Regions from separate parts of the Streptomyces sp. NPDC088730 genome, predicted to be linked through region 2. Evidence: riboswitches for the same ligand, from Rfam matches in the RefSeq annotation. Region 2 holds a riboswitch; each other region holds the start of a gene.

Region 1 (3,268 bases), on a different contig from region 2:
CCGTGGCCCGCTCGGCGTGCTGGGCGGCGAGCGCCCTCGCCCGTTCCGCGTCGCCGCGTGCCACGGCGTCCACGATGGCCCCGTACTCGGCCCAGGAGTCGGCGGGGCGGGCCGGCGGGTCGACCGCGTACATCCAGGCGATCTTGTGCCGGAGCTGGGTGAGCAGGGCGATCAGGCCGGGGCTGCCGGAGGCCTGGGCGAGGGTCTCGTGGAACCAGCCGCCCAGTGAGCGCAGGTCCTCGCCCTCACCCCGGCGGGCCCGCTCCTGGCCCAGCCTGACCAGGCCGCGCAACACCTTGAGGTGGGCGTCGGTGCGGCGCTGGGCGGCACGGGCCGCACCGAGCGGTTCCAGCAGCATCCGGACCTCAAGCAGGTCCGCCGCCTCCTGCTCGTCGGGCTCTGCGACGCAGGCCCCGGCATGCCTGCGGGTGACCACGAAGCCCTCGGACTCCAGGGTGCGCAGCGCTTCACGCACCGGGACGCGGGAAACCCCGTAACGGCGTGCGAGCACTTCCTCGGTGAGCCGGCTGCCGCGTTCGAAGACACCGGAGACGATGTCGTCACGGATTGCCGTGCATACCGAATGCGCCGGAATGCGCATGTCCGAACCTCCGCCTTAATCCCCGCGAAACGCGGCCGATCGACGCCTGTCCTGTGACTCTATTGCAATGCGGACGCATTTCCGATGCCGGGCGGAAATTCATGAATATCTTTTGGCCGCGGACGGGTTCGGGGAAGGGGTGCCGCGCCGCGGTCCGGCGGCCGGGTACGGCCGAAGGCCCCGGCGGGTCGCCGGGGCCTTCGGTGGGGTGCTCAGCGTCGGTCAGACGGTGACGCCGTGGGCGCGCAGATAGGCGACCGGGTCCATGTCGGAGCCGTACGACGGGGTGGTGCGGGCCTCGAAGTGGAGGTGCGGGCCGGTGGTGTTGCCGGTGGCGCCGGAGAGGCCGATCCGCTGCCCCTGGCCGACGCTCTGGCCGACGGAGACGGCGATCGAGGAGAGGTGGCCGTACTGGGTGTACGTGCCGTCCGTCATCCGGAGCACGATGTTGTTGCCGTACGCGCCGCCCCAGCCGGCCTCGACGACCGTACCGGCGCCGACGGCGACGACGGAGCTGCCGGACGCGGCGTGGAAGTCGATGCCGGAGTGACTGCCGGAGGACCACAGGGAGCCGCTGGACTTGTAGCCGGTGCTCACGTAAGAACCCGCGACGGGCAGCTGGAAGGTGCCCAGCCGGGCGCGCTCGGCGGAGCGGGCGGCACGCGCCTCGCTCTCGCGGGCCTCCCTGGCCTTGGCTGCGGCCCTGGCCTTCTTCGCCTTCGCCTCGGCCTTCTTCTTCGCGTCGGCCTTGGCCTTCGCCTTCGCCTTGGCCTTCGCCTCGGCGGCGGCGTCGGCCTGGTGCCGCTGTGCGTCCGCCTGGGCGTCGATCCGGTCGGCCAGGTCGCCCTCGATGGCGACGATCTGGGAGAGGCCGGTGTCGGCGGCGGGGGCCTCGGTGTCCGCGGCGAGCGCCGGGGAGGCCAGGGAACCGATGACACCGGTGGTCGCCAGGGTCGCGATACCGACGGCCTTCGCGCCGCGACGCGTCAGACGGCTCGGGGCACGGTGCTTCCCCGTGGCACGGGTGAACGCCATGAAGTGGCTGGTCCTTTCCTTCCTTCTCGCCTACCGGGTTAGCTGACGGGTTCGGAGCAGGAAGGTCTCCTACGGAGTCCCGGCCTCGTGGAGGCACGGACATCCGATTCACCCCAGGGACTGCACGGGTCCCCGGCTCCCCGGGCTCGCGCCTGACGGGGACTCGGCGATGACTGCCCGGTACGTCGCGGATGCGGCATACGAGTGACGGACAGCCGGGCCGACGCTAAACGGGGGCACTTCCCCGCACCAAACGGACAGGCGGTTTTGTAGCGCATCCCACAGGGCAGACAGGCAACCTCTCCACCAAAGGGGACAAAAGGGAAGGCCCTGGCGGCGGACGGCCCGCCAGGGCCTCGCTCCCGCCCCGCTGCCGGGGACGGTGGCAGATCAGCCGGTGACGACCGAGACCTCTCCGATGCCGAGAGCCGCGACGGGCTCCTTGATCTGCGCGGCGTCCCCGACCAGGACCGTGACCAGCCGGTCCTGCGGGAAGGCGTTGACCACGGCAGCCGTCGCCTCCACCGTGCCGGTCTCGGCCAGGCGCGCGTACAGCTGCGCCTGGTAGTCGTCCGCGAGGTGCTGCTCGACCTGGTCCGCGAGGGTGCCCGCGACGGAGGCGGCCGTCTCGAACTTCAGCGGTGCCACGCCCACGAGGTTCTGCACGGCCGTCTCGCGCTCGGCGTCCGTCAGGCCCTCCGCGGCCAGGGTCCGGAGCACCTTCCACAGGTCTTCCAGCGCCGGTCCGGTGGACTCCGTGTCCACCGAGCCGCTGATGGCGAGCATCGCGGCGCCGGTCGCCCCCGAGGCGGAGTCCGGGGCCGAGGAGCGCAGCACCTGGGCGAAGGCGCGCACGCCGTACGTGTAGCCCTTCTCCTCACGCAGCACCCGGTCGAGCCGGGAGGTCAGCGTGCCGCCCAGGCAGTACGTGCCGAGCACCTGGGCCGGCCAGACGCTGTCGTGCCGGTCGGCGCCGATCCGGCCGATCAGCAGCTGGGTCTGCACCGCTCCGGGGCGGTCCACGATGACCACCCGGCCGGTGTCGTCGGCGGTGATCGGCGGGACCGGCCGGGACGCGGCGGTGTTGCCCGACCAGTCGCCCAGGGTGTCGGAGAGCAGGGCGTCCAGGTCGATGCCGGTGAGGTCGCCGACGACCACGGCGGTCGCGGTGGACGGGCGGACGTGGGCGTCGTAGAAGGCTCGCACGGCCGCGGAGTCGATCCGCTCGACGGTCTTCTCGGTGCCCTGGCGCGGGCGCGACATGCGGGCCGTGGCCGGGAAGAGCTCCTTGGAGAGCTGCTTGGCCGCGCGCCGCGCGGGGTTCGCCTGCTCGTGCGGGATCTCGTCGAGCCGGTTGTTCACCAGCCGCTCGATCTCGCTGTCCGAGAAGGCCGGTGCCCGCAGCGCCTCCGCGACCAGGCCGAGCGCCTTGGCCAGCCGGGAGGCGGGAACCTCCAGGGAGACCCGGACACCGGGGTGGTCGGCGTGGGCGTCCAGGGTGGCGCCGCACCGCTCCAGCTCGGCGGCGAACTCCTCCGCGCTGTGCTTGTCGGTGCCCTCCGACAGGGCGCGCGACATGATCGTGGCCACCCCGTCCAGACCCTCGGGTTCGGCGTCGAGCGGGGCTTCGAG
Region 2 (3,268 bases):
CCGCGCTGCGGCTCCACAGCGGAACGCTGATCCGGGTCGTGCCGTTCATCGAGCTGCTCACCGTCCTCACCGTCTCGGTCCTCGCGGTCTTCATCAACGGGGTCGTACGGCGCAGCAACGAGCAGCTGGCCTCCGCCCGGGTCATCGCGGCGACCGCCATGCGCGCGGTGCTGCCGACACCGTCCGACCGGATCGGCGGGCTGTACGTGGCCGCGCGGTACGAGGCGGCGCAGGCGGACGAGTTCGTCGGCGGTGACCTGTTCTCGGTCACGGACACCCCGTACGGGGTACGGCTGGTGGTCGGGGACGTGCGCGGCAAGGGCCTGGACGCGGTGGAGGCGGTGGCGGTGATCATCGGGGCGTTCCGGGAGGCCGCCGAGCAGGAGCGGTCACTGGAGGGGGTGGCCCAGCGGCTGGAGCGTGCGCTGGCGCGGGAATCGAGCAGGCGCGGCGGGCTCGACGCGGTGGAGGGTTTCGTCACCGCCGCGCTGGCGGAGATCCCGCAGGGCTCCAGCAGGGTGCGCGTCGTCAACCGCGGCCATCCCGAACCGCTGCTGCTGCACTCGGACGGGGCGCTGGAGCAGCTGCGGCCCACGCTGCCCGCGCTGCCCCTGGGGATGGACCTGGGTGTGTGGCCGGACCGCTCCGACGAGTGGGAGCTGCCCGCCGGGTCGACGCTGCTCCTTTATACGGACGGCCTCTCCGAGGCCCGTGATGCCGACGGGGTCTTCTACGACCCGGCCGAGCGGCTGCGCGGACGGATCTTCCCGGGGCCCGAGGAGCTGCTGTCGGCGCTGACCGATGACGTACGGCTGCACACCGGTGGGGTGACGACCGACGACATGGCCCTGCTCGCGGTCGTGCGCCCGACCGAGGGGCAGCCGGACCGGCGTACGACCGTGAAGATCGTGGGCCTGGACGGCGGAGCCGGGTGAAGGCGGGTGAAGCCGGTGAAGGCGAGGGGCCGGACGCGGGGGAGTGCGGATGGATGTGGGGGAGAGGCGCGGTCGATGCCACCGTGCGTAACCGTAAGGAATCCCTCCGCATAACATTTGACGCAACGTCAGAAAACGGCTAACGGTTGAGGGTTGTTCAACTCGCCCGATTCCACCCGGTTGTGTCCCGTAAAGTCCAGGCCAAGGATCGGAACGATCAGTGGGAACGGCTTGGAATCGGGCCCGTGTGTCTATTAACGTTCGATAACGCAGCGCGGTTGTCCCAGCCGCCGTCAGTGGCGGCACCGTGCGCGAGCGCCGAATTCCGCAAGGGAACCGGGGAACCACCTACATGGGGTGAATCGGGCATCTCTGTCTCGTTGAGAGGCGGAGGGACCCGTAGGAGACCTTCCTGCTCCGAACCCGTCAGCTAACCCGGTAGGCGAGAAGGAAGGAAAGGAGCGCGCCCCAGTGGCGTCCAACAAGCCTGCCCCCGAAGCCCCCTCCTGGTTCGCACCCGAACACGGAAACGACTTTGGACCCGGGCCCGGTGCCGCTTACGGCGCCAACCACGGAACCGCTTACGGAACCGGTCACGGGGCCGACTACGGAACCGCTTACGGAACCGATCGGGGCAGCGAGTTCGGGAGTGAGTTCGGCACCGGCCTCCGCGCCGAGGAGGCCGAATCCGGCAGGGCGTGGGAGGAATGGAACCCCACGGAGGAGTCCATCCGCCCCGTGCGCGGCAAGCACCGCGTCGCCAAGCAGCGCAACGGCCTCGCCCGCAGCTCCACCGTTCTCGGCGTCGGTGTCATCGCCGCCGTCGGCGCGGGTGGCATGGCCTCCGCCCAGAGCAAGCCGCCCGTGTCTATCTCTCTTCCCGACGCCATCTCCGACAAACTTCCCGAGGCCAAGTCCCTTCCTGGCGTCGGCGCGTTGTTCTCGGGTGAGTCCGAGGCGGAGAAGGCCGAGGTCGTGACCGCCGCCGCCCCGCTGACGACGGCCGGCATCACCACCACAGAGGCCGAGCAGGGCACGACGGACGCCGGCGAGGCGCTCCGCGCCCGCATCCTCCAGCAGGCCGAGCAGCAGCAGGACTCCGCCGACGCCGAGGCCAGGGCGGCCGAGGAGAAGGCCGCGGCGGAGAAGGCGGCCGCAGAGGCGAAGAAGCAGCAGGACGCGGCGGAGGCCAAGGCCGCCGCCGCTAAGAAGAAGGCCGCGGAGGAGGCGAAGAAGAAGGCGGAAGCGGTACGGCTCGCGAAGCTCGCCGCCAGCTACGCCATCCCCACCTCCTCGTACACGATCACCTCGACCTTCGGCGAGGCCGGTTCGATGTGGTCCTCCGGCTACCACACGGGCCTCGACTTCGCGGCGCCGACCGGTACCCCGATCAAGGCCATCCACAGCGGCACCATCAAGTCCGCCGGCTGGTCCGGCGCGTACGGCTACCGCACGGTCCTGGAGCTTGAGGACGGCACGGAGCTGTGGTTCTGCCACCAGTCCTCGATCGGCGTCGGCGTCGGCCAGCAGGTCACCACCGGGGACACCATCGGACGCGTGGGCGCGACCGGCAACGTGACCGGCCCGCACCTCCACCTTGAGGTCCACACCCCGGACGGCACCGGCATCGATCCGATGCCGTGGCTGCGCGCCCGTGGCCTGACGGTCTGAGCCCACCGAAGTCCGTGTCCACGGAACCCCGGCAGTCCTGACGCTCACCCCCCGACGTCAGGGCTGCCGGTCCCGGCTCCTGGCCGGTCCTGATAGTTCTGCTGGTCTTGCCCGTTCTGCTGGTCCTGCTGGTCCTGCCGGTTCTGGCTGGGGCATACGGGTGTAGCTGTAGCGGCCATGGAATAGCGCGTGCCGTGCGGTGGGTTGCTCCATCCATGACTTCTCTTCACAAGCTCGGTTCCTCCGGCCTCCAGGTCTCCACGCTCTCCCTCGGCGGCAACGTCTTCGGCTGGACCGCCGACGAGGCGCAGTCCTTCGCCGTCCTCGACGCGTACACGGCGGGCGGGGGCAACTTCGTGGACACGGCCGACACGTACTCCTCCTGGATCCCCGGCAACGTGGGCGGCGAGTCGGAGACCCTCATCGGTAAGTGGTTCGCCGCTCGGGGCAACCGCTCCGACGTCGTCCTGGCCACCAAGGTCGGCTCCCACCCCGAGTACAAGGGGCTCGCCGCCGCCACCATCAGGGCCGGGGCCGAGGAGTCGCTGCGCCGGCTCGGTACGGACTACATCGACCTCTACTACACGCACCACGACGACGAGACCGTCCCCGTCGAGGAGATCATCACCGCTCTCGACCAGCTGGTGAAGGAGGGCAAGGTC
Region 3 (3,268 bases), 880 kb from region 2:
GGTCCGCTCCATGACGGCCTCCAGCACCACGGCCGGGCCCGCGCCCGACTCGACGATCGTGCGCAGCTCCTCCATCAGCGTGTTGAACCGCTTGACGGCGTTGGCGGAACGGGCGGCCATGCCGTACGCCTCGTCGACGCGGCGCAGCGCCTGCGGGAAGGTGATCTTCTCGCGCATCGACAGGGCGTCGATCATCGCCTCCGCCCGGTCCCCGATACCGCGCTTGGGCACGTTCAGGATGCGGCGCAGCGGGACGGTGTCCTCGGGGTTGGACAGGACCCGGAGGTAGGCCAGGACGTCCCGGACCTCCTTGCGCTCGTAGAAGCGCACCCCGCCGACGACCTTGTAGGGCAGGCCGACCCGGATGAAGATCTCCTCGAAGACACGGGACTGCGCGTTCGTCCGGTAGAAGATCGCGACGTCGCCCGCCTTGGCGTCGCCCGCGTCGGTCAGCCGGTCGATCTCGTCCGCGACGAACTGGGCCTCGTCGTGCTCGGTGTCCGCGACGTAGCCGGTGATCCGGGTGCCGGAGCCGGCGTTGGTCCAGAGGTTCTTCGGGCGGCGGCTCTCGTTGCGCTCGATGACGGCGTTGGCGGCGGACAGGATCGTCTGGGTGGAGCGGTAGTTCTGCTCCAGCAGGATCGTGGTCGCGTCCGGGTAGTCCTCCTCGAACTGGAGGATGTTGCGGATCGTCGCACCCCGGAAGGCGTAGATCGACTGGTCGGCGTCACCGACGACGCACAGTTCGCCGGGGGCGTCGGCCGCACCGGCCGGGCCGACCAGCTCCCGTACGAGCGTGTACTGGGCGTGGTTGGTGTCCTGGTACTCGTCGACCAGGACGTGCTGGAAGCGGCGGCGGTAGTGCTCTGCGACGTCGGGGAAGGCCTGGAGCAGGTGCACCGTCGTCATGATGATGTCGTCGAAGTCGAGCGCGTTGGCCTCGCGCAGCCGGGACTGGTACATCGCGTAGGCCTGGGCGAGGGTCTTCTCGAAGCCGTCCGCGGCCTGGCCCGCGAAGGTCTCCTCGTCGATCAGCTCGTTCTTCAGGTTCGACACCTTGGCCGTGAACGACTTCGGCGGGAAGCGCTTCGGGTCGAGGTCGAGATCGCGGCAGACCAGGGCCATCAGCCGCTTGGAGTCCGCCGCGTCGTAGATCGAGAACGAGGAGGTGAAGCCGAGCTTCTTCGACTCGCGGCGCAGGATCCGGACGCACGCGCTGTGGAAGGTCATGACCCACATGGCGTTGGCGCGGGGCCCGACGAGCTGTTCGACGCGCTCCTTCATCTCGCCGGCGGCCTTGTTGGTGAAGGTGATCGCCAGGATCTGGCCGGGGTGCACCCCGCGCTCGGCCAGCAGGTGGGCGATGCGGTGGGTCAGCACCCGGGTCTTGCCCGAACCGGCCCCGGCGACGATGAGCAGCGGGGATCCCGCGTGCACGACGGCGGCCCGCTGCTCGGTGTTCAGCCCGTCGAGCAGCGCGGCGGCGTCGATGACCGGACGGTGGGCCCCGTCGCGGTAGTACGCGTCGCGGGGCGGCGGGGGCCCGTCGAACACGCCCCCGAAGAGGTCCTCCGGCACCGCTTCGGGTGCGGAGTCCTCGGGGGGCGGCGGGGGCCCTTCCTCCGAGTGCTGGAGGCCGGCCAGGAAACTGTCGTCAAAGAGGCTGCTCATCGCTGTCCGAGTCTAGGCGGCCCTACTGACACCACGGGCCCGCATGGCAGAACCCGTACTTCCGGAGCCACACACGGCGATGTCCGGACCACCGTGCGTAGGAAAATGACGCGCCGCGCCCGGCCGGGCGGCACGGGCTCCGCAAGGTCACGGAAATGTATCGGGCATATCGAACATCAACCTTCACAGCGGCACCATGAGTTGGCTAGCGTGCTCGTTCGGACGGCCGTACCCCCAGAGGCGAACCACGCCGAGCGGGCGTCCACGCCGAATCCGGGCCTCCCGTACGGGGTCCGGAACCGGGGACCCACGCGCAGCACCGGGGTGAATCGGTCCGCAACCCCCACCAGGACCGTAGGGCAGCCTTCCGTTCCGCCCGAACCCGACAGCTAACCCGGTAGGCGGTCCACGGAAGGAAATGCCGGTCTTGGCATCGCATCGCAAACCGCGCCCACGGGTGCGCAGCACCACGCCCGCCATCGGATTCACGACGGCCGCACTCGCCTCCGTGACCCTGCTGTCCACGCAGAGCGCGCTGGCGGCCCCGGCCCCGAAGCCCAGCATCGAGGAAGTCCAGAAGAAGGTCGACGACCTCTACCGGCAAGCGGGGACCGCGACCCAGCACTACGACCAGGCGAAAGAGGCGTCCGCCGCGCAGCGCACCAAGGTGGACGGGCTGCTGGACGACATCGCGAAGCGGGCCGACAAGCTGAACGACGCCCGCCGGACGCTCGGGAACTACGCGGCCGCCCAGTACCGCGACGGCGCGCTCGCGCCGACCGCCACCTTCTTCCTGGCCAACGACCCGCAGTCGTTCTTCGACCAGACCCACCTGATGAACCGGATGGCCGCGAACCAGCAGCAGGCCGTCACCGACTTCCGTACGAAGCAGGCAGAGGCGTCGAAGAAGCGGGCCGAGGCGGTGACGAGCCTGGAGACGCTCACCGCTTCGCAGACGAAGCTGCGCACCAGCAAGCAGAACGTGCAGAACAAGCTGGCCGAGGCGCGCACCCTGCTGTCGAAGCTGACCGCGCAGGAGAAGGCGCGGCTGGCCGAGCTGGAGGAGAAGAAGAAGGCCGAGGCCGCGCGCAAGGCCGAGGAGCTGGCGAAGAAGCAGGCGGCCGCGAAGGCGGAGGCCGACCGCAAGGCCGAGGAGGCCGGCAGCGGGAGCGGGAGCGGCACAGGCTCCGGTAAGAGCACGGGTACGGGTACGGGTACAGGCACCGGTTCCGGCTCTGACTCCGGCTCCGGTTCGGACAGCGGGGCGACGACGCGGGCCGGGAAGGTCCTCGCGTTCGCCAGGGCCCAGATCGGCAAGCCGTACGTCTGGGGGGCGACCGGCCCGTCCTCGTACGACTGCTCGGGGCTGACCCAGGCGGCCTGGAAGGCCGCGGGCGTCACCATTCCCCGGACCACCTGGGACCAGGTGAACGTCGGCAGCCGGATCGCCACGGCGGACCTTCAACCCGGTGACCTGGTCTTCTTCTACGACGACATCAGCCACGTCGGGATCTACAAGGGCGACGGCATGATGATCCACGCGCCGAAGCCGGGGGCCGATGTGCGCGAGGAGTCGATCTACTACATGCCGATCTAC

The links. Region 2 has a riboswitch for cyclic di-AMP ahead of ACIP89_RS06980 (M23 family metallopeptidase). Riboswitches for the same ligand answer to the same signal wherever they lie in the genome.
Region 1: linked by a shared signal. The riboswitch ahead of ACIP89_RS26800 (M23 family metallopeptidase) and the one ahead of ACIP89_RS06980 (M23 family metallopeptidase) in region 2 are both predicted to bind cyclic di-AMP.
Region 3: linked by a shared signal. The riboswitch ahead of ACIP89_RS10970 (NlpC/P60 family protein) and the one ahead of ACIP89_RS06980 (M23 family metallopeptidase) in region 2 are both predicted to bind cyclic di-AMP.

The regions. Positions count from the first base shown of each region.
Region 1 is NZ_JBIVLK010000010.1:140,705-143,972, forward strand. Features, by position in the region: gene ACIP89_RS26795 (GntR family transcriptional regulator) at 1-601, opposite strand, end outside; gene ACIP89_RS26800 (M23 family metallopeptidase) at 824-1,636, opposite strand; cyclic di-AMP (ydaO/yuaA leader) riboswitch at 1,649-1,815, opposite strand; gene ACIP89_RS26805 (M16 family metallopeptidase) at 2,027-3,268, opposite strand, start outside.
Region 2 is NZ_JBIVLK010000002.1:23,087-26,354, reverse strand. Features, by position in the region: gene ACIP89_RS06985 (PP2C family protein-serine/threonine phosphatase) at 1-935, shown strand, start outside; cyclic di-AMP (ydaO/yuaA leader) riboswitch at 1,242-1,395, shown strand; gene ACIP89_RS06980 (M23 family metallopeptidase) at 1,407-2,606, shown strand; gene ACIP89_RS06975 (aldo/keto reductase) at 2,822-3,268, shown strand, end outside.
Region 3 is NZ_JBIVLK010000002.1:906,439-909,706, reverse strand. Features, by position in the region: gene pcrA (DNA helicase PcrA) at 1-1,671, opposite strand, end outside; cyclic di-AMP (ydaO/yuaA leader) riboswitch at 1,927-2,091, shown strand; gene ACIP89_RS10970 (NlpC/P60 family protein) at 2,090-3,268, shown strand, end outside.